DNA from 2 places in the Ruegeria sp. AM7 genome. Region 2 is predicted to be linked to the other one. Evidence: riboswitches for the same ligand, from Rfam matches in the RefSeq annotation. Region 2 holds a riboswitch; the other holds the start of a gene.
What was found. Region 2 has a riboswitch for thiamine pyrophosphate ahead of thiC (phosphomethylpyrimidine synthase ThiC). Riboswitches for the same ligand answer to the same signal wherever they lie in the genome.
Positions count from the first base shown of each region.

Region 1: linked by a shared signal. The riboswitch ahead of thiD (bifunctional hydroxymethylpyrimidine kinase/phosphomethylpyrimidine kinase) and the one ahead of thiC (phosphomethylpyrimidine synthase ThiC) in region 2 are both predicted to bind thiamine pyrophosphate.

Region 1 is NZ_JBQFJE010000003.1:3,104,402-3,116,092, reverse strand. It holds gene ACR3EG_RS19535 (DUF5927 domain-containing protein) at 1-602, opposite strand, end outside; gene ACR3EG_RS19530 (glycosyltransferase family 2 protein) at 599-1,585, opposite strand; gene ACR3EG_RS19525 (glycosyltransferase family 2 protein) at 1,722-2,789, opposite strand; gene galE (UDP-glucose 4-epimerase GalE) at 2,797-3,780, opposite strand; gene ACR3EG_RS19515 (3-deoxy-manno-octulosonate cytidylyltransferase) at 3,851-4,651, opposite strand; gene cysQ (3'(2'),5'-bisphosphate nucleotidase CysQ) at 4,651-5,448, opposite strand; gene ACR3EG_RS19505 (ABC transporter permease) at 5,571-6,398, shown strand; gene ACR3EG_RS19500 (alpha-ketoglutarate-dependent dioxygenase AlkB family protein) at 6,395-6,997, opposite strand; gene dnaK (molecular chaperone DnaK) at 7,212-9,119, shown strand; gene dnaJ (molecular chaperone DnaJ) at 9,194-10,339, shown strand; TPP riboswitch at 10,513-10,619, shown strand; gene thiD (bifunctional hydroxymethylpyrimidine kinase/phosphomethylpyrimidine kinase) at 10,666-11,469, shown strand; gene ACR3EG_RS19480 (FAD-dependent oxidoreductase) at 11,466-11,691, shown strand, end outside.
Region 2 is NZ_JBQFJE010000003.1:2,504,895-2,516,585, forward strand. It holds gene ACR3EG_RS16475 (arylsulfatase) at 1-1,298, shown strand, start outside; gene ACR3EG_RS16480 (Lrp/AsnC family transcriptional regulator) at 1,515-2,009, opposite strand; gene ACR3EG_RS16485 (alpha/beta fold hydrolase) at 2,160-3,176, opposite strand; gene ACR3EG_RS16490 (glutamine synthetase family protein) at 3,230-4,669, opposite strand; gene ACR3EG_RS16495 (cupin domain-containing protein) at 4,708-5,112, opposite strand; gene gloA (lactoylglutathione lyase) at 5,116-5,553, opposite strand; gene ACR3EG_RS16505 (aromatic ring-hydroxylating oxygenase subunit alpha) at 5,569-6,678, opposite strand; partial or broken gene ACR3EG_RS16510 (type III glutamate--ammonia ligase) at 7,042-7,335, opposite strand; gene thiC (phosphomethylpyrimidine synthase ThiC) at 7,616-9,415, opposite strand; TPP riboswitch at 9,526-9,645, opposite strand; gene ACR3EG_RS16520 (cupin domain-containing protein) at 9,846-10,244, opposite strand; gene ACR3EG_RS16525 (phosphoenolpyruvate hydrolase family protein) at 10,297-11,157, opposite strand; gene ACR3EG_RS16530 (Tm-1-like ATP-binding domain-containing protein) at 11,159-11,691, opposite strand, start outside.

The DNA of each region.
Region 1 (11,691 bases), 600 kb from region 2:
TTGGGGTCTTGCAGAATTGCGGACAGGGTCTGGCGTGTCAGACACCACCATTGGCTACCCATATGCGGAACCAGCCCCTCGGGAATGCTGCGACGCATTCCCAGTGTACGTTGCAATTTGACATAGGCATCAAACAGTTTGCGATGCCTGCGCCATGAAAACGGAAATCGTAACGTAAAGCGTTCCTGATCCAGGCCACCAATTGTCCAGCTTACGTCTGCCGTGGTTGCGCTTTCGATGAAATCCACTCTGGGGCGTTGCGCCAGGTACTCGATCAGTTCAGGTACTGGTCGCAAAGGTAGGCAAGCGCCGGAGGACAGGTAAACATGGTGAACGTCTGGGAACGCGTCCAGCATCAGTTCGGCCCCTGCCTGCGACGCCTCGACAAGGCCCCAACTGCCCCAAGGGCATTTGTGACGTCTGGAGAACCGGATAAGTGGATTGTCATCACAAGAGGCCACAAAATCCGAAAAGACCTGATCTGACACGTTCTGATCCACGTGGATCACGACGGGACAGCCTGACGCCGTCCAGTGCCGCGCAACCTGCTCGGCCCGGTGCAGAGCCGTGTGTACCAGCATGACGACGCCCAGATTGCTCATGCCCAGTTTCCTTTGGACATAAGGCCCAGAACCTCAAGCTGTCGCCAGTTGATGTACTTCTCGGACCACGTGCACCAAAAGACTGGCTGCTCGTCCAGGCCCTGCGCATAAGCCTGATATTCGCCGGATTTGCGATAATGCTGGCGACGGCCCATTTCTTCGCGGGCTTTTTCGCCCAGCGTGTTGATCAGTTTGGCGTGCAGCAGCGCGCCGCTGGCCTTTTCGCCGCCCCATTCGTCATAGACCTGGTTCAACCCTCGTGGCAGCAGCGAATGAGTCGAGCTGACATAAGCATAGCGACGATCCCATTTAACCAGCGGAATTTTGTTAAGCGCTGGTGCCTTTGACGGGGTGTCGCGAAAGAATACCCGTGCCCGTGGCCCACCTTGTATCCACAGATTTCCGTATTCCGGGTTCCGGGTGATCATGTAATTGCCGGAATCGAACCAACGAGCGATTTCGAACGGATCCTGCCCTTCGGTATAAACCTGTGCATCGACCGGGCCACGCGGGTACATATCCAGCAGCATCGTGCCAAAGCTGCGAACGGCGCATCCGTCCAGCCAATCTGTCAGTGCCCGCAGGGGCCGCGTGTCGCAAAACGGGTAGATAAAAAACTCATCCGGGTCCACGCTCAGAACCCAGTGCCCATGGGCATATTTGCGCAAAAGGTAGTTCGACCAATCTATCCCGAAGGTCGCGCGCCGATAGCTAGCGTTTGTATGCCAGACCGAAACATCCGGCTGCGCGGCCAGAAACTCGGTCGTGCCATCGTCGCTGTCGTTGTCCACGAAAAGAAAATGTTTCACACCCAGCTTGCGATAATATTCCAGAAAATAAGGAAGGCGGATTTTTTCATTCCGCACCACGCTCATCAGTAGGGTGTCGCGGCGTTTGATCTTGCCAGTGTTGTTTGAGACGGTCGAAAGCTCGCGTCGTTTTCGAACGCAGCGCAAAATACGGCGCTTGCGCCGCAGTCTCATTCGGTAAGAATCCAACAGGCTCACGTGACCGCCCAACCTTTTGATTTACGCGAGCATCCCCGGGGCCTGGATGTGTCAGAGTGGTGCCGGGTGATTGTCGAGTTATGCCATTTTTTCATGTATCAAAGCAATGCATTTACAAGTCGTTAGCCCCAGTGGCGGTTTCCCACTCAATCAGACCCATCAGTTTGGCTTGCTGCAGTGTCTTCCAACCCGTGTAGCGTGCGGATTGAGAGGTCCAGAGGGTCGGCCGGTCGGCTATCCCGTCATAGTAGTCACCAAATTGATCTGGATCGTGGAAATGCTGTCGGCGGGTTTTTTCGGACTGCGATTTTTCGACGATCTCGGGCAGGAATTTCGTATGCAGCAATACCCCGGATGGGGCCCGGTCATTCGGCCCGTTGTAGGTGGCATTCAAGTCTCGGGGTAATGCGGAATGGCACGAGTTTACAAAGGCATACCGCCGCGACCAACGTATCAGTGGAATCTTGTTCAGGGTTGGGGATCGATCCGGCTTATCTGCAAAGAACATGCGCTCCCGCACACCGCCCTGCACCCAGAGGTTACCTAAAGGCGATTGCCTTCGTGATCTGTAAGGCACGGGATCGAACCAGCTCAGCACGTTGGTTGGGTCGGTTTCAGAGTTATAAGGTTCGGCACCCAACGGACCTTTGGGGTACAGGTCCAGCATCAAAGCACCAAAAGCGCGTTGTCCCCTTGCGTCCAGCCATGCGGTCAGGTCGTGCAAGGTCCGGGTGTCGTAGTCAGGATAGACAAGCAGTTCGTCGGCATCCACCATCAAGGTCCAATGCCCGTGACCATAGCGCATCTGCAACGATGTCAGCCAATCCAAGCCGAAGCGCGACGCACGATAGCTGGCCTGCGTTTGCCATAGTGAAACATCCGGTTGGTCGCACAGCAGCTCGACCGAGCCGTCATCGCTACCATTGTCCACGATCAGAAAGTGGTCAACACCCAGCGCGCGATAATGGCGCAGGAACCAGGGCAGACGGGTGATCTCGTTGCGCAGAGTGGTAAACGCCAAAATGGTGTCTTGTCCGATCCCTGCGGTCCGGTTTTTCAGGGCCGTTAGGTCGTGGCGACTGCGAAAGGATCGCCACAACAGTCGCCTGCGTTTCAGCCGCAACCGATACTTTTGCGTCCAACTGATGGGCGGAAGGTTGTCGGGCGCGGAATCGGTCACCAAAAGCTCATTTCTCGTAATTGCCGTTCTGGTGCCAGCGCCAGGCATCGCCAATCATCGTCTCTAACGTTGATCTTTCCGGCGTCCAGCCCAGTTCCCCTCCGGCCCGGACGGAGCCCGAAACCAGTTTGGTGCAGTCTCCAGCCCGGCGCGGGCCGACGGAATAGGGCACCTCGCGATTGGTGACGGCTTTGGAATGGCCGATCACCTCCATCACCGAAAAGCCCGACCCGGTGCCCAGATTGAACACCCGGCTGCCCTTGCCCTGTTCCAGCCAATTCAGCCCCAGCACATGCGCATCCACCAGATCGCAGACATGCACATAGTCGCGGATACATGTCCCGTCGGGCGTGTCATAATCGGTGCCAAACACCGTCAGCCCGTCGCGCTTGCCGTCGATGGCATCCAGCATCAGCGGGATCAGGTGGGTCTCGGGGCGGTGGAATTCGCCCACTTCGCCCTCGGGGTCCGCACCGGCCACGTTGAAATAGCGGAAAATCACGTGGTTCAGCCCATGCGCGGCCTCGAAATCACGCAGGATATCCTCGATCGCCCGTTTTGAGGCCCCATAGGCGTTCAGCGGCAATTGCGCGGTGTCTTCATCCAGCACCACATTGTCATGTTCGCCATAGGTCGCGCAGGTCGATGAGAACACAAAGTTCCGGCAACCCGCAGCGACCGTGGCTTCGATCAAGTTAAGCGAGCCGGTGACGTTGTTGGTCCAGTATTTACCAGGCTCGGACATCGCCTCACCCACCTGGCTGAGGGCGGCGAAATGCATCACGGCGGCGGGTTGGTACTTGGCAAAAACCTCATCCAACCGGGCGCGGTCCAGCAGGTCGCCCTGTTCGAACGGGCCGAATTTCACCGCGTCCTGCCAGCCGGTGATCAGGTTGTCATAGGTCACAGGCGTATAACCTGCCTGCGCCAGCGCCTTGCAGGCATGTGATCCGATATATCCGGCCCCGCCGGTGACAAGAATATGTGTCAATTCAGTATCCAGTTTTCTAAACCGGGCGTGTTTAGTTCCTGTTGGATAAACACGCCGGCGTCAGTTTTATTCATTCCAGGCCCATCTCGGCCATCATCTGTTCCAGCTTGGGCACGTCCTGTGGGTTGTTCAACTCCCAGAACTGGCGGCCTTTGGCCTCAACCTCGACGCACAGAACTTTGCGGCCGTTTTCCATGAAGCGCAGCTGTTCCAGCCCTTCCAACTGTTCCAGAGGGCCCACGGGCCAAGTGGGATAATCGGCCAGCGCGTCGGGGCGATAGGCATAGACGCCCACATGGTGAAACACCGGGGTGTCGTCCGGGCCCGCATAGGTCTGCGCGGTATAGGGTACCACCTCTTTCGAGAAATAGAGCGCGCTGTGATCGGCGGCAAAAACGGCAGTGGTGCCACCAACCCGGCCATGTTTACGGTCGTTCAGCAGGCTGTTGAGCGCATCGCCATCGCAACGCAGCACTGGCGTGGCAACCCCGGCGTCGGGTGCGGCGCGCAGGCCCGCGATCAGGTCCTCGACAAACCAATGCGGCGTCAGGGGTGCGTCGCCCTGCAGATTGACCACAATGTCGTATCCCGCGCCCAGATTGGCATGTGTTTCGGCGCAACGTTCGGTGCCATTCTGGCAAGTTTCCGAGGTCATCACGACCTCGGCCCCAAACGCCTCTGACGCTTCGCGGATACGGTCGTCATCGGTGGCGACAACCACCTTGTCGACGCCCGAAACCGAACAGGCCGCGCGCCAGGACCGTTCGATCAGGGTCATGGCTTTGCCGCTAGCCCCGGTCAGCGGCACCAGCGGTTTGCCCGGATAGCGGGTCGAGGCGTAGCGGGCGGGAATAGCGATGAGAACAGACATCAGGCCTCCTTCAGCTCAACACCCGGAGCGTAGGCGATGAAGAACGGGTTTGCATAGCCGTCCTTGCCGTAGGTCAGGGGGGAATGATCGTCGAACCGCACCACTTGTCCGCCCGCACCGGCCAGAACAGCGTGGCCTGCGGCGGTGTCCCATTCCATCGTACGGCCCACGCGGGGGTAGAGGTCTGCTTCGCCTGTGGCGACCAGACAGAATTTCAGCGACGAGCCCGCGCTCTTGCTGTCCTTGACCTGATATTTGTTGATGTAATCCTCGGTCGCCTGATCCCGGTGCGACTTCGACGCCACGATCATCAACGCCGAATTGTCCGGTTTAGAGACTGATATCGGCAACACATCCCCCGCTTGTGCCTTGTCCAACGTGCCGGTTTCCTCGACCGATTGGCCATCCGGTTGGGTATAGAACATACGCCCTTTAGCGGGTGCATAGACAACGCCGCGCGTCGGTACGCCATTCTCGACCAAAGCGATGTTTACCGTGAAATCGCCGCGCCGGTTGATGAATTCCTTGGTCCCGTCCAGCGGATCAACGATCAGGAACGTTTCGCCTTTCTCCGAATGCGAGGCGGCCTGTTCCTCGGTCACCAGCAGAATATCGGGAAACGCAGCGCGCAACCCGGCCGAAATCAGAGCGTCTGCAGCCTCATCCGCTTCGGTCACGGGGCTGGCATCGGATTTGACTTTGACGTCGAAATCATCTGCCTCATAAATCTCCATGATCTTGTCGCCAGCTTCCAAGGCGAGGCGTCGAATGACGGGGATGAGGGCGTCGTAGGTCACAACAATGCTCCGTTCCAGTGATTTGTTGATCGAAAATCCTGACGGCCTTATGATGCGCCGGTTACGGAACGGCAAGAAATTCGTGGCAAATTGCAGGCGATTCAGCGGGAAAGAGTGCGTACGTGTTTTATTTTGAGCGAAATAAATCGCTGGTGGGCGGTGCCTTTACCACACTTGAGCTGATCTATCATGCGGTCGTGCGCAGCATCCGCTCGCAGCGGTCGAATGCTGTGCTGGCCGTGATTATGAACATTGTGCAAATTCTTGCGCTGGTCACGGTGTTCTATCTGATCATGACCTTGGTCGGTAAAATTACGGGTGTTGCGAAGATTCGCGGTAACCCGATCCTGTTTTTGCTGTCCGGGGTATTTCTGTTTCTGACCCATGTGAAGTCTGTCAGCGGTGTGTCTGGGGTTTCAACGGGCAACAATCCGATGATGTTGCATTCTCCGATGAACATGATGGTGTCGCTTTTGGCCGCGGCCCTTGGGACATTATATACTCAGCTCGTTTCGATCCTGGTGATCCTGTTTGTATACCACGTCGCGATCGAACCGCTTGAGGTGCAAGATCCGGGCGGTGCTTTCTACATGCTGGTTTTGGCATGGTTCACGGGATGCGCTGTAGGCGTTGTTTTCATGGCGCTGAAGCCTTGGCTGCCAACTTTTGTGTCCATTTCCTCGACCGTGTACCGGCGTATGAACATGATTTTCTCGGGCAAGATGTTTGTAGCCAACAGTTTGGGAGGGTTTACTTTATTGATGTTCATCTGGAACCCGCTGTTTCACATTATTGACCAGTGCCGCGGGTTTGTGTTTCGCAACTACTTTCCGCGCAATACAAGCTGGGAGTACCCGCTGTGGGTCGGACTTGTCTTGCTGCTGATCGGGTTGCTGGGCATTTTCTTTACGCGCCAGCATGTCTCGCAAAGCTGGGGTGCCCGCAGTTAACGTGCAACACGCAAAGTCAGATTGATCCGCCCCCCTTTGGGCAGCAACCGGGATGATCCGAACCTAATTCGGTCTATGCCATGATAGGCCAGGCGCGCAGGTCCGCCCATGATTACGACATCACCCGAGTTCAGCCAGATCGACTCGGTCTTGCCGCCGCGGGTGGTATTGCCGATGCGAAACAGCGCGTCGTCACCCAGTGAGACAGACAGAACGGGCCATGAAAAATCCGCCTCGTCCTTGTCCTGATGAAGCCCCATGCGCGTTCCTTCGCCGTAGTAGTTGATCAGGCAGCAATCGGGATCGCGTTCGGATGATGCGAGGTCCCGCCAGATATCAAGGATGGGGTCGGGGATAGCAGGCCATGACATGCCTTTAGGGTGCAGATCCTGATACCGATATCCTGCTTTATCTGATACCCATCCCAAAGATCCGGCGGATGTCATGCGGACTGACATTTCCTTGCCCGAAGCCGTAGTTGGTCGAAACAATGGTGCAGATTTCAGAATCGGCCGCAGCAGATTGACCAGTTGCGCCTGAGCGGGCCCGTCCAGATAAGCTTTTCTTATATCGAAATCGCGCAAAAGCAGCCGTGCCATCCAAGATTCCCCAATCCTTGCCAAAACCTTGCGAAAAAAGGCCACAGATTCCCGAAAACCTGCGATTTACACCGCTTGCAGGCTTTTGGTCTCGCCCTTATATACGCCGGGACGCGTGATGGTGTAGGGCTATTGCGCAATTGAGATCGAGGCAGGGATGCCATAACGGGTCCCGGCCTCGGGACATCGCCTTGAAGAGAAAGGGATCGAACATATGAGTAAAGTAATCGGGATTGACCTGGGAACCACCAACTCGTGCGTGGCCATCATGGACGGCTCGCAGCCGAAGGTCATCGAAAACGCCGAAGGGGCGCGGACCACGCCCTCGATCGTCGCCTTCACCGAAGATGAGCGACTGGTCGGTCAGCCTGCTAAACGTCAGGCGGTCACCAACCCCGACAACACGATCTTTGGCGTCAAGCGCCTGATCGGTCGTCGCGTGGATGATGCCGAAGTCGAAAAAGACAAGAAAATGGTGCCGTACAACATCGTCAATGGCGGTAACGGCGACGCGTGGGTCGAAGCCCGCGGTGAAAAGTACTCCCCAAGCCAAATCTCGGCCTTCACACTGGGCAAGATGAAGGAAACCGCAGAAAGCTATCTGGGTGAGGAAGTCACACAAGCGGTCATCACCGTTCCCGCCTATTTCAACGACGCTCAGCGTCAGGCCACCAAAGACGCCGGTAAAATCGCCGGTCTCGAAGTGCTGCGGATCATCAATGAACCGACAGCTGCTGCTCTGGCCTATGGTCTGGATAAAGAAGAAACCCAAACCATCGCGGTTTATGACCTTGGTGGCGGTACCTTCGACGTGACCATTCTGGAAATCGATGATGGTCTGTTCGAGGTCAAATCGACCAACGGTGACACCTTCCTGGGTGGTGAAGACTTTGACATGCGCATCGTCAACTACCTGGCGGATGAGTTCAAAAAGGAACACGGTGTCGACCTGTCGCAAGACAAGATGGCTCTGCAGCGTCTGAAAGAAGCTGCCGAAAAAGCCAAGATCGAGCTGTCCTCGACCTCGCAAACCGAAATCAACCAGCCTTTCATCTCGATGGGTGCCAACGGTCAGCCGCTGCACATGGTCATGAAGCTGACCCGTGCCAAGCTGGAGTCGCTGGTCGGCGACCTGATCAAAAAGTCGATGAAGCCTTGCGCCGCTGCTCTGAAAGACGCCGGTCTGTCGGCTGCTGATGTGGACGAAGTTGTTTTGGTCGGTGGTATGACCCGGATGCCGAAAGTGATCGAAGAGGTCACCAAGTTCTTCGGTAAAGAGCCCCACAAAGGCGTGAACCCCGACGAAGTTGTTGCCATGGGCGCCGCCATTCAAGCCGGTGTTCTGCAGGGCGACGTCAAAGACGTTGTTCTGCTGGACGTGACCCCGCTGTCGCTGGGCATCGAGACGCTGGGCGGCGTGTTTACCCGCCTGATCGACCGCAACACGACCATCCCGACCAAAAAGTCTCAGGTCTTCTCGACGGCCGAAGACAACCAGAACGCCGTAACCATCCGCGTGTTCCAGGGTGAGCGTGAAATGGCTGCGGACAACAAGATCCTGGGTCAGTTCAACCTTGAAGACATCCCGCCCGCACCGCGCGGTATGCCTCAGATCGAGGTGACGTTTGACATCGACGCCAACGGTATTGTCTCGGTTTCGGCCAAAGACAAAGGCACCGGCAAAGAGCAGAAGATCACCATCCAAGCCTCGGGTGGTCTGTCCGATGCGGATATCGAAAAGATGGTCAAGGACGCCGAGGAAAACGCCGAGGCCGACAAGGAACGCCGCGAGCTGGTCGATGCCAAGAACCAGGCGGAAAGCCTCATCCACTCGACCGAGAAGTCGATGGAAGAACACGCCGACAAGGTCGACCCGACCACCATCGAAGCGATCGAGCTGGCGATTGCCGCGCTGAAGGACGAGCTGGAAACCGAAAATGCCGACAAGATCAAGTCGGGCATCCAGAATGTCACCGAAGCCGCAATGAAGCTGGGTGAAGCCATCTATAAGGCGCAGTCCGAGGACGGCGAAGAAGAGCCGGCCGCAGCTGATGCCGCGCCGGGCGAAGATGACATTGTCGACGCCGAGTTCGAAGATCTGGACGACGACAAACGTAACTAACGGCTCATAGGGCCAATGCGGGCCGGTCCGTTCTCCGGGCCGGCCCATTTACGTTGAGGCAGAAGGACATACTGATGTCAAAACGCGACTATTACGATGTGCTCGGCGTAGCCAAGGGCGCATCGGCGGATGAGATCAAAAAAGGTTTTCGCAAGAAGGCCAAGGAATTGCATCCCGACCGCAACAAGGACAACCCGGACGCTGAGGCCCAGTTCAAAGAAGCGAACGAGGCTTATGACATCCTGAAGGACGCCGAGCGCAAGGCAGCCTATGACCGTTTCGGCCACGCGGCCTTTGAAAACGGTACCGGTGGCGGCCGTCCTGGCGGCGGCTTTGGTCAGGGCGATTTCTCGAGCGCGTTTTCCGACGTGTTCGACGATCTGTTCGGCGATTTCATGGGCGGCCAACGTGGCGGAGGCGGTGGGCGTCGCGCGGCGCGCGGCTCGGACCTGCGCTATAACTTGCGCGTGACGCTGGAAGAGGCGTTCTCGGGTCTGCAAAAAACCATCAATGTGCCTGCCGCTGTGGCCTGTTCGGCCTGTGATGGCTCGGGTGCGGAAGGTGGCGTAGAACCCACGACCTGCCCCACCTGTTCAGGCATGGGTAAGGTCCGTGCGCAGCAGGGCTTTTTCACGGTGGAACGCACCTGTCCGACCTGTTCGGGTCTGGGCCAGATCATCAAGAACCCCTGTAAATCCTGTGGCGGTGCGGGTCGCGTGGAAAAAGAACGCGCCCTGTCGGTCAATATTCCAGCCGGTGTCGAAACCGGTACGCGCATTCGCCTAGCGGGCGAGGGTGAGGCTGGAATGCGGGGTGGCCCTCCGGGTGATCTGTACATCTTCGTCGAAGTGTCGGACCATAAACTGTTCGAACGCGACAGCGTGAACCTCTATTGCCGCGTACCTGTCAGCATGGCCAAAGCAGCTCTGGGTGGGTCGATCGAAGTTCCCACAATCGATGGTGGACGCGGTCGCGTGCAAATCCCGGCAGGCAGCCAGTCTGGCCGTCAGATGCGCTTGCGCGGTAAAGGTATGCCCGCTTTGCGCGGCGGCGGTGTAGGGGACATGTTCATTGAACTTGCGGTGGAAACGCCGGTAAATCTGACAAGCCGCCAGAAAGAGCTGTTGAAAGAGTTCGACGACTTAGGTGAAGACAACCACCCAGAGTCTAAGAGCTTTTTCTCGTCCGTCAAATCTTTCTGGGATGGAATGAAGGGCTGAAAAGCCGGGTAGGGGGCTCTGCCCCCGCCGCCCGTTTCGGGCGACTCCCCCGAGGTTTTTATAGCCAGATGAAGCAGGGGATCCGAACTTTATCTGGCCACAAGTAGCTCGGAACGTGAGGCAGAGCCTCGCAGAATCCTCTTGATTATTTCTCGCGTGCCTGAAATGTTCCGCACCAACCGTTGGGGTGCCTCATACAAGGGGCTGAGAGGTGCGATCGCATCAACCCATCGAACCTGATCCGGGCAATACCGGCGGAGGGAACGGTCGCCAAATTATGGACGTTTTCTACGCCACGATTGCCCAAGATTATCTGGAGCAACGATATGGCGCCTATTGCCTTAACGATAGCGGGTTCGGACAGTGGAGGGGGGGCCGGTATCCAAGCCGACCTCAAGGCCATGTCTGCTCTTGGAGTGTATGGTGCCAGCGTGATCACGGCGATCACGGCGCAAAACACGCGGGCGGTGACGGCTGTTCACGGTGTTCCGTTGGATGTGATTGCAGCACAGATTGAGGCCGTGCTTTGCGATCTGGATGTGGGGGCGATCAAGATCGGGATGCTGGCAACTCCTGAAATAATCCGAACCGTGGCTGACAGTATCACCGGGTTCGGCGGTCCGATTGTGCTCGACCCGGTCATGATCGCCAAATCGGGTGATTCCTTGCTGGCTGAGGACGCGGTGCAGACGTTGCGTGATGTGTTGGTGCCGTGTGCTTCTGTGCTGACGCCGAATTTGCCCGAGGCCGCATGTTTACTGGGCTTGTCGGACGCGGTGACTACAGAACAGATGATCGAACAGGCGCTTGCGCTATGCGACCTTGGTGCTCAGACCGTGTTGATGAAGGGGGGGCATGGAAAGGGTGACGTCTGCCATGATCTTTTGATAGATCGGACGGGCTTGATCGCTGAATTCTCGGCCCCCCGCCGTCAAACCAAAAATACGCATGGCACCGGTTGCACGTTGTCTTCTTCGGTTGCGGCGGGATTGGCGAAGGGGTTGTCAGTTCCCGACGCAGTCGCGCAGGCGCACGAATACCTGCAGGGTGCGATTGCACAAGCAGATCGTTTGAACATTGGGCATGGTCATGGGCCGGTGCATCATTTCCATCAGGTTTGGCCTGCGTGACGATCTGGTCGGTCATAGGTTCAGGCGTGGCTGGTCTGGCTGTGGCCAGCGAAATGGTCTCGCGCGGGGCACAAGTGCAGGTTTTTGACCCTGGCGGGCCACCTGGAGCGCATGGTTGTTCTTGGTGGGCCGGTGGGATGCTAGCCCCATGGTGCGAGTATGAAAATGCTGAAGAGCCAGTGATGCGTTTGGGGCAGACCGCGTTGGATTGGTGGGCCGCGC
Region 2 (11,691 bases):
TACGTACCGGAATGCACACGGTCGGCCTGCCCGGGGACCCTGAAAAAGGTCTGAGCGAGGATGATCCAACCCTGGCCAATATGCTGAAATCTCTGGGCTATACGACCGGGCAATTTGGTAAGAACCATCTGGGGGATATGAATAAATTCCTGCCGACGGTGAAAGGTTTTGATGAGTACTGGGGCTGGCTCTACCACCTGAACGCGATGGAATACACATCTGATCCGGACTGGCCTAAAGATCAGAAATTCAACGAGACTTTTGGCCCTCGGAACATTATTCACGCTTATGCGGCTGATACAGTTGATGAAACCGTAGACCCGCGTTGGGGTCTGGTTGGCAAACAACGTATTGTTGACGATGGCCCCGCTCCGCCCGAACGGCAGAAAACGCTGGACGACGAAGTGACAGCCCACACGCTGGACTTCATCAACCGCGCAGTCGACAGCGAAACGCCGTTCTTTGTCTGGATGGCACCGGCGCGCGCGCATGTCTGGACTCATCTAAGCCCCGAATACGAGGCCATGCTGGGCGACGGGCGCGGTTTGCAGGATGTCGTGATGAAAGAGCTTGACGACAACGTGGGCAAAGTCATGGCGCGGTTGGAAGAATTGGGCGTCTCAGAAAACACTATTGTTGTCTTTACGTCTGACAACGGACCGGAAACCATGACCTGGCCGGACGGAGGAACAACGCCGTTCCATGGTGAAAAGGGCACAACATGGGAAGGCGGCTTCCGCGTCCCTGCCATCATCCGTTGGCCCGGAAAAGTCCCTGCCGGAACTGTGAGCAACGGTATTTTTGCCGGTCTTGACTGGATGCCCACCCTTGTTGCCGCTGCTGGCGGGCCCAATGATCTGACTGGTTCATTGCTGGAGGGTTACGAGGGCTATCAGGTGCACCTGGATGGGTACAACCAACTGTCGTTCCTTACTGGTGAGGGGGAGAGTAACCGGGAAGAGATCATCTACTATGAGGGCCCCGATCTGCAAGCCGTGCGCCATGGCGATTGGAAAGCACATTTCACGATCCAGACCGAAGGTTGGGCAGGGCCAAAAGAGGAGCTGAACGCCCCTTTGCTGTTCAACCTACGTCGCGATCCCTACGAAAAAGCGGCCGAAGAGTCGGGGATGTATACACGTTGGATGGGCAACAAGATGTGGGCCTTTGGGCCGGCGGCCAAAATCGTCCAAAACCACCTCTCTACGTTCAGGGACTATCCTCCGCGGGGTTCGGACGTAACCAATCAGTCTCACGTCGAAGAACAAATCTCGACCGAAGGTGGAATGTCGCAGTAGAAACCAACTCTCGGGAGGCATAAATCCGTGCCTCCCGATCCTTGCAAGACCTTGCGGGAAACACCTATTGACGAAGTTCCGCTAATTGGCCACCAGATCGGACAAGGATGTAGAAGCTACTTGACGATATGATCGGTTGGAACGACTGGCGCTTGTAATTAGGGGAATTGACGGCTTGATACGGTCAGAAGTGGCGTAAGCCAAGGAACAGATAAGTCAGTCTCTGCTTGTCTGTTCCCAGTTTCGCTTGAGCAAGAACTGGTTTTTGAAGTTCTTGAGGCCTAGCATCACTTCCGAATCCAAAATGTCCTCAACCCCATGGATGTACTCTTCAAGGAAGGCCGCAAGATCATCCGGTTCGTCGCAAACCAGTTCCACCATCAGATCGAACCGCCCCGTGACCCACAGGATATATACAACGCTGGGCACGGCCCCCAAACGCGCTGCCACGGTGTGCGGGGTCGTACCCGGTGCCACCTTCAGGCCGACCATCGCATCTGCCTTGTATTCCGAGGCCGTCGGGTCCGTGATCGCCACAATCCGAAGCAGGCCCGCCTCTTTCATCGCGTTGACGCGATTACGCACGGTGCCCTCGGACACATCGAGTTTTTGGGCAATCTCGGAAAACGGCATGCGGCCGTCTTCCTCAAGCATACGGACAATCTCACTGTTTAAACGCTCATCCACCGAATGCGTGCTGCGCTGACGCAAGGGTCTATCCGCTTCTGATTTGCGCGATAAGTTCACAGCGCGTCCTTCTTGTGTCTGTCGGCCCAACGGCCCGTTTTGTGAACCTCGATCATAAGGTCCAACCTGCCGGGACAGCAAACCAATTTCCGGCACGATGCATCCTATCCCCGCCTATTGCTGTAAAAGCGCACGGATATTGTTATCAATAGCCGCCGTAAAACCGGCATCGTTGCCAGGATTGGCCGCGCAATGGCCCCAGGGCGAGTCATATGGTCGAAACCGGGCGTTTGGCATGTGCCGGGCCTCGATCTCGTTGTCTTCGGGCGGAAAATAGAGGTCCTGCGTGCAGGGCATCAGGATGGCGCGTGCCTTTATGGCCCCTAACGCGGCCTTGAAATCGCCTCTATACAATGGCCCCGCCGCGATATCGCCCGCCTGCCACGTGGCCAGCTTGGCCAACAGGTTGTTGGCATCCCAACCTTCGACATGATCAACCTCCCAATCCAGTAGCAGATCTTCGAGCGTGTCGAACCCCAGCTGTTTATACAGCCCCTCGCGGTAGAAGGCCTGCGAAAACGCCCAGCCCGCATAAACACGGCCAAAGGCTTTTAGTCCGGCTTTGGGCGGGTTGTCATAGTCGCCCCCGTTCCATGCCTGATCAGCACAGAGAGCGGCCTTCACCCCTTCGAGAAAGACGAAATTATGCGGCGAGGTCCGGGCCGAGGCGCAAAATGGCAGGATCGCCTGCACCATGTCGGGGTACTGTGCCGCCCATTGATAAGACTGGCACCCGGCCATCGACCAACCGGCCACTAGCGCAATCCGGTTGATGCCCAGATGATCATGGATCAGCCGGTGCTGCGCCGCGATATTGTCCCACATCTGAACCAGCGGAAAACGCGGTCCGTCCTGTGGCACGTGCGCGTTCGACGGGGACAAAGATCGCCCGTTGCCAAACAGGTTCGGGCTGACGATAAAATGCCGCGCCGGGTCAATCGCGCGACCGGGGCCGAAGAACCCCTCATTCCGGGAATTGGTGCCGGTGTAAAAGGTGGGCAGAACGATCACATTGTCACGTTCGGGCGCAAGCGTTCCATAGGTCTGATAGGCCAGCTTCGCACCCCGCAGCACTGCGCCGGACAACAGTGGAAAATCGCCTAGCTCAAGGATCTGATAATCTTGCGTCATGCCCTTCTCCGGGTGTTGGATCCTCGCGCCCCCAGGGCCGCCCGAGGTGGAAATCAATAGAGCCGTAGATATTCCTGCACTTCCCAATCGGTGACGGATTGGTGGTATCGCTCCCACTCGTCGTTTTTGTATTCCAGATACGAGTTGCGCATCACCGGTCCCATCACATGCGCGGCCATGTCGTCACCACGCAGCGCCTGAATAGCGTTCCACAAGGTACGCGGCAGGCGTCGAATGCCAAGATCAGCCAGTTCGCTTTCGGTTTTAGAATACAGGTCGAAATCGGTCGCAGGGCCCGGATCGATCTTGTTCTTGATGCCCTTCACCGCGCAGCTCAGATGCATCGCCATCGCAAGATAGACATTCATGGTCATATCGCAAGCGCGGTTCTCGATGCAGTGGCGGCTTTGCGGCAGACGGAACTGGGCCGAGCGGTTGTTGAACCCATAGGTGATATTGGTCGGCGCCCAGGTCACGGTGCCACCCTCGAACCCACCCACGCGCGGGACCAGACCGTTATAAGAATTCACCGTCGGACAGGTGATGGCGGTGATCGCCTCGGCGTGCTGCATCAGGCCGCCCACAGCCCAGCGGCTTTCATCCGACCAGTCGCCTTCGGAGGTTTCAAAGATATTCTCACCGGGGCGGCTTTCATGTTGCATCGACATGTTGATATGCGCGCCCGAGCGCCAGTCGCCCACTGTCGGCTTGGGCATAAAGGTCACGAAGCAGCCATGCTTCTTGGCAACCTCTTTCAAAACAATGCGCAGAAAGGCCAGCCGATCGGACATTTCCAGCATGTTAGTATAGTGGAAATCCAGCTCGAACTGGGAATAAGCGCCCTCGGCCACCACGTCGTGCAGGTTCCAGCCCAGCCCTTCGATAATGTCGATCATGTCCTTGAGGAAGGGCATCGAATCCACCGAATATTCCACGTCATAGCCAAAGGCCTGACGGCGCGGGCGCAGGCCCAGTGCCGGGTCGTCATCGAAGGCTTTCACCGGCTGACCGTTTTCATCGTATTTCATCACGATGAACTCGGGCTCGACCCCGGCATAGCCAATGTAACCTGCCTGCGCGGCCTCGTGCATGGCGCGTTTCAGGGCCTGACGGGGGCAGACGTTGTAGGGTGCGTCCTCCCAGTAGAGGTCCGAGAATATGATCGCCATCGATGTGTCCCACGGGCAGACATAGACCGCGTCCAAATCGGGAACCACCACTTGATCGCTGTCAGCGGGGCTCAGCTCGGGGACGTAAGAGATCGAATGCACGGCGAATTGCGGCCCCTTGCCCAGACACAGCGCCTCAAAATCGCTCATGGGGACGGGTTTGGTCTTTGGGATGCCGTGCAGGTCAATCCAAGCCCCCATCACATATTTGACACCCGCATCCTCAAGGCGCTTTTTAACCTCGGGGATCTTGGGCCGGTTGCGTTCGACCGCATCGTGAAAGCTGTCGTAATAGATTTTGGCAGTGGGATTGTCTTTTGGCATCTGGGCGTCCTCCTGTCAGCGGGCCGGGGCCCCGGCACTTAGCCGGGCACAAAGTCGTCGGGGTCGATGCCGGGCACCTGTGTGATACCGGCCAGCTGTTTCCAGTTGTGGGGATAGGCGGCATAGAAGATTACGCAGCGTTCATCCGCCTCGTAAGAGATGTGGTTGTCCTTGGGGATATACAGCACGTCGCCGCGGTTGCAGATGTATGTTTCCCCATCGCAGACCAGCCGGAACGTACCTTCCAGCACATAGATGATCTCATCACAGGTCAGATCCCACGGCACCTTGATGTTCTTGAGAACGTTGATCCCACCGCACATGGTCTTGCTGAATTCGCTTGTGACCATGGGCTTGATATAGGTGTCGCTGTCGCTTTCACCGATTGCGTTATAGCGATCCTCGACCAGATCCCATTTCATAAGTCTTGGTGCATTGCTCATGGGTCACGACCCTTCCTTGGCCAGATGTTTCAGAATGCTTTCGTTCAGCTCGACCTTGTAGCCGTCCGGGTCCTCGCAGAACGCAATGACGCGGGTGCCGTTCTTCATCGGACCGGCCGGGCGGGTGATATTCACGCCTGCGGCCGCCAGTTCTTCGCAGGCCTTGTAGACATCCGGTGTCTCGATGCAGATGTGGCCCCAGCCATTGCCCTTTTCATAGGGGTCTTCCTGATCCCAGTTCGCCGTCAGCTCCAACGTCGGGAACTCGGCTTCGGGGCCGTAGCCGATGAAGGTGTTGGTGAATTTACCCTCGGGGTAATCGGTGCGTCGCAGGACCTGCATGCCCAGAATGCCGCAGTAAAATTCCAGCGACTTCTCCATGTCCATCACTCGCATCATGGTATGCGCCAGACGGAACCCGCTGCTGATATTCTCGCTCACTTTGGTCTCCTCGATTCAGTGTTTTTCGAGTGTGGTCACATCCTGCGCCACCAGTTCCTGAAAGGCGCGCACGCTGTCTTCCCACGCGGGCGACAACACGCCCCCGGCCTTGGAAACGGTCGATGACCGACCAAGTTGCAGTCGCTCGGTCATCTCGTGATCTTCCTTGTGCACGTCCCACCACAGCTTTTTGAGGCCTTCGATCGCGTCGGGTGTCAGGGTCTGACCCTCGGTGGTGTAAAGCGCCCTTTTCTGGACCATCGTCCCCGGACCAGTTGGAATGTTCAGGTAAACCCCCATCTGGTCGGGAAAATACCGACCCAGAATGAAGTTGGGATACAGCGTCAGATAGCGCGAGCTGACCCCCAGACTGCCGGATGTCCCGATCTCTTCATCCAGATCGACCGCACTGCCAAGGCAGTTGCCGTCAACGATGGTATAGTGGTCGGCAAGCGGCTGATCCGTGGTCGAGGCATGGACGAACTGCACGTGATAGGGTTCGATGAAGTTCTCCATGACGAACTTCCAGTTGCATGCGATCTCTCCGAAATCGAGCGTTCCAATACAATCGACCTTGTCCCAGTCGATGCCCTCCAGACGCGCCTGCATCGAGGCGGAATAGGCATTGAAATCCGGTGCGTTGCCGTCGAGATTAACAAAAACCCAATCGTTCCAGACATGGCTGCGCACCGGCACAAGGCTGTTTTGCGACGCGTCGAACCCTTCAGCCTGATGCTCGTTTACACCGCCGAAATGGGGTGCGGCGCGCAGTTTCCCGTCCAAATCATAGGCCCAGGCGTGATATGGGCAGCGGATCAGCTTGCCCACATTCTTGGGCGCATCCACCAGCGTTAGGCAGCGATGGCGACAGATATTGTGAAACGCCCGGATTTCGCCCGTCATATTGCGGACCAAAAGCAGCGGATGCCCGGCCAGCGTGACCGGCACCGCATCCCCGGCGGCCTGCAATTCATGGACAAACCCGACACAGACCCAGTTGCGGGTAAAGACCGAGGCGCATTCCGCCTCCCAGAATTCCGCATCCTTGTAGGCCGCCGCAGGCAAGCCCCGTTTGGGTGTGGTTTCTTCGTAAAAAGACTCAAGCAACGAAGTGATCGTATTCATCGTTCAAGTTCCTGACGTAGGGTTTCAAAACCAAAATCGCGGGTGGGCTGCGAGTGTGTGTCCAATGCGGCTGTCAGGAAGTGAACTGCGAAATATTCACTCTGTCCACTTATTTTTACGAATTCATTAGGCGTTTTTGACGTAAAGACAATTTTATGTCGTATTTAGATCATTGATCTGTCGATTTCGTACTATCCTCACAAAGGAGTGATCCAGATGCTTTAGGGCAGCCGGGTCACGTCTATCAATTTCGAGAGGAGGTTTGGGGTATCTGCAGAATCGCGGTGTCGGCCAGAGGCGACGGACATCACCAAAGACCCCTACCCCATCGGCAGCAGGGCAAAAACAGGGCGCCCTGCTCGGTCAAGTGTCCAGCGTGTTGTCTTTTTCCCAACGCGAATAATGCGACAAGAACGAATTCCATACCAGATGTTTCATATACAGGTGCGCGGATGAGAATTCGGCCTCCATCATCGCCTTCAATTCTTTGTCCTTGTCGTATTCACGCAGGGCGTCTAGCGTGTACGGTGGCAGTTTGGGCACCACGTGTACACTGCGGCCTTCGGCATACATGTCGATGTCCCAGTGCTTGCCTGGATCCGCTTTGGATCGGATGCCGGACAGACCCACCGCGATGATCACCGCCAGCAATAGGTAGGCGCGAAGTTAGCGACAGAGCCAATACAGGTGAAAATCTGATGACATCCGATCTTAAGGTGTCATTGGGGCCCCAGCTGGAACAGATCCCAAGGGCAACCAATCTTTTTCAGCTCAAGGCTGAGTGCCCTCGTCTAGGATTGTAGAATCCACTGAAGTATTGGACGATGATGATTTATGCCCCCATGCGCATTTGCCGACACCATCGCCAGATTGACTCGGGTTCGGTCCGCAGTTTGCAGGTGTCGCCGGAGCCTAGACTCGGCTCCGGCGACAGTTTTCAGCTCTGTTTAGGTTCCAATGGAACGTAGAGATCACCGCCTTCTCGGAAACGCGCCGCCATTGCCTCCATCCCTTCTTTCTGTGCTTCGAAGCGGATATCGTGGCTGATGCGCATCGAGCAGAATTTTGGCCCGCACATTGAACAGAAATGCGCCACCTTGTGGGCTTGTTTCGGCAAGGTCTGGTCGTGGAATTCGCGCGCGGTGTCGGGGTCGAGCGACAGGTTGAACTGATCTTCCCAACGGAATTCGAACCGGGCGCGCGACAAGGCGTCATCGCGACGTTGCGCGCCTGGCAATCCTTTGGCCAGATCCGCCGCATGCGCAGCAATCTTGTAGGTGATGACACCGGTTTTCACATCATCCCGATCCGGCAGACCCAGATGTTCCTTGGGCGTGACATAGCAAAGCATCGCACAACCGAACCAACCGATCATTGCCGCGCCGATGCCGCTTGTGATGTGATCATAGCCCGGCGCGATGTCGGTGGTCAGGGGCCCAAGCGTGTAAAAAGGTGCCTCGTGGCAACACTCCAGTTGCTTGTCCATGTTCTCCTTGATCTTATGCATCGCCACATGGCCGGGGCCTTCGATCATCACCTGACAATCCTTTGCCCAGGCGATCCTGGTCAACTCGCCCAGCGTTTCCAACTCGGCGAATTGCGCCGCGTCATTGGCATCCGCGATAGAGCCGGGACGCAGACCGTCCCCGAGGCTGAACGATACGTCATAGGTGCGGCAAATGTCGCAGATTTCGTCGAAATGCTCATACAGGAAGCTTTCCTTGTGATGATGCAAGCACCACTTGGCCATGATCGACCCACCACGCGAGACGATGCCAGTCACACGGTTCACGGTCATCGGAACCATATGCAAACGAACGCCCGCATGAATGGTAAAGTAATCCACGCCCTGTTCGGCCTGCTCGATCAATGTGTCGCGGAACACCTCCCACGTCAGGTCCTCGGCGATCCCGCTCACCTTCTCCAGCGCCTGATAGAGCGGCACTGTGCCGATCGGAACCGGCGAGTTGCGGATGATCCATTCACGGGTGTTATGGATGTTGCGGCCAGTCGACAGGTCCATCACCGTGTCGGCACCCCAGCGAATTGACCAGACCATCTTATCCACCTCCTCTTCCATCGAGGAGGTCACTGCAGATGTGCCCATATTGGCATTGATTTTGACCAGAAAGTTGCGCCCGATAATCATAGGTTCGCTTTCGGGGTGGTTGATATTGGCGGGAATGATTGCACGACCTGCGGCGACCTCATCCCGCACAAATTCCGGGGTCACATAATTCGGGATATTGGCACCCCAATCATTGCCTTCGCGTTGTTCAGCCACAGCCTCGCGCAACTGGTTTTCACGGATCGCAATAAACTCCATCTCTGGTGTCACGATACCGGCGCGAGCATACGCAAGCTGCGTCACCGCCTTGCTATCTGTTGCCCGCAAAGGCCGTGTGCGCACCGGAAATTCCGGAGTCAGCCGGTCTCCTTCGACAAATCCGTTATCCTCAGGTTTAATCTCGCGGCCATCATATTCTTCGACGTCACCGCGTGCCTCGATCCACTTGCGGCGCAGCGGTGCCAGGCCCTGACGAATGTCGGTGACAACGCTCGGATCGGTGTAAGGACCCGAGCTGTCATAGACGGGCAGCGGCGGTTCTCCCGCTGTCGGGTGGACAGAGATTTCACGCATGGGGACGCGGATTTCCGGATGCAGCGCTCCATTCACGTAGATCTTTCTCGAAGCGGGCAATTCACCCGTAGTGATTTTGGGGTTGGGGCCATTCATGTTGGTGCTCCTCAAGCAATTCAACTCAAAAAGAGACCAGATGAGTTGTGGCTTGGGGAAACGAGGGGGTGTATGGCCCCCTTATTCGGAGAACGCCTGCCCGAATCCCTGGCCTGCGTACCCTAGCTTCCTACGCCAGTATCAACTGGGTCAGGTTCAAAGGGTCGCGTCGCCGGGCAATGCCCCGTCAGCCTCTCAGTCCCCTCGGTGGGACTCCCCTGCAAGAAAAAATGTACCCCAATTTGTATTGGGTAACAACGCGAAGCATCTGCTTTCGTCGGAGCTATAGGGTGTGGGGTTTCGTTTGCTCTGCCTCCTGAAAACCGGTGTGCTGTAAGCCGGAGTTTTCTGCCAGGTGTTTCCGGCTGGAAGAAGGACCGAAGGCGCTCATTCTGAAAAAGGACGAGCACGGCACGTCGGTTGCGGATATCTACCGCAACCCGTTCCAGGGGGCCTGATCGGCGACATCTTCAATCTCATACCCCATTTCTCCGACGCATGGCCCCAAAATGGCCAACAGCGTCGCATCGCTGTCGCCAATATTGAACGTCGCATGGACCACGTCCGCACCGATAAAAACTGAATCCCCCGGTCCCATTTCGCGCTTTTCTTCGCCCAGCCATTGTTCAACCTTTCCGGCGACACAATAGATGACTTCTTCCTGATCTGGGTGTTTGTGGAAATTGTGGCCCTGTCCGGGTTCGACGCTGACTTCAAGCACAGTAAGCTGACCCGCGCCTGTTGACGGCGGGTTGCTCATCCACCGCAATTTGCCCCAGTCAAGCACCTCTTGCGGCGTGTCCGCGGACAGCATGAATTTTCCGGTCATCAATGTTCTCCGATGTTTTTCAGTTATGCGATCGCAGCGCAGGTTCAGGTCTTCAGGCGGCGCCTTCCGATCGTACGGCACCACGGGTCAGTCTTCCGAACTCCTTGGTTTGTTCGGTGATTGCGCGTTCAGTCGGCAGGCGCTCCATGGATGACGCACCATAGAAGCCGTGGCAATCGGGGCAGAGGTTCAGGAATTTCTGCGCATCTTCCGGCTCGGCCAAAGGACCGCCGTGGCAGATAAAGATCAGATCGTCGCGATGGGCCCGCGCAGCGGCGGCCCATTCATTGTAAAGCCGGGCGCATTCGGCAATGTCAGGTGCGCTGTCTCCGGCCCCGATGGCCCCACCGGTTGTCAGACCGAAATGCGCCACGATTACATCCGCGCCCGCCTTGGCCATTTCTGCCGCGTTGTCTGCGCTGAACACATAGGGTGTGGTCAGCAGGTCGCGCTCATGCGCCTTGGCGATCATCTCGACTTCCATGTCATAAGACATACCGGTCGCCTCAAGCTCGCGCCGAAAGCGGCCGTCAATGATGCCGACGGTGGGAAAGTTCTGCACCCCGGCAAAGCCCATCGCGGCCAGATCGTCCAGAAACTTGTCCATGATGCAGAAGGGATCAGTGGCATTCACCCCGGCCAGAACAGGCGTGTTCTTGACCACGGGCAGTACCTCGCGCCCCATATCAACGACAATCTCGTTGGCATTGCCGTAAGACATATAGCCCGCCAGCGATCCGCGCCCGGCCATGCGGTAACGGCCCGAGTTGTAGATGACGATCAGGTCGATGCCGCCGGCCTCTTCGCATTTGGCGGACAGGCCGGTGCCTGCCCCGCCGCCGGTGATGACCTTGCCAGCGGCGATCTTTGCCCGCAAGCGGCCGAGGATGTCTGCGCGTCCCGTGACTGCCATATCAGGTATCCTTCTTGGTGTAGATTTCTTTGAAATTGCTGATCGCGGCCTCGGCAAAGGCGGGATCGTTGATGTGCATGTCAAGCTCGACCAGCTGCCGGTTGGGGGTCTGGTTCACCGTATCGCGCAGCGCCTGAAACAGCGCCTCGTTTGCGGCTGGGTCGTGAAAGGCCCCACCCTCGGTATCCAGCGCCGAGACCCCGCGCAGCGGCAGTAGGAACCGGACCGGGCCGTCACAGGCGTTCAGCTTGTTGCCGATCCACGTGCCGATCTGCGCGCATTCTTCGGGCGTCGAACGCATCAGGGTGACCTGCGCGTTGTGGTGATAGAAGTTCCGGTTCTTGAACTGCGCGGGCACCGAGTCAGGCGCCCAGAAATTCGCCATGTCCAGTGCCCCGCACGAACCCACATAGGGCAATTTCGTGCGTGCGATGCTGTCGAGCCGGTCCTCGCCCGCGCTGAGAAAACCGCCCACGATCAGGTCGCAGATTTCGGTGGTGGTGATGTCCAGCACCCCGGCCACATCGCCCTGAT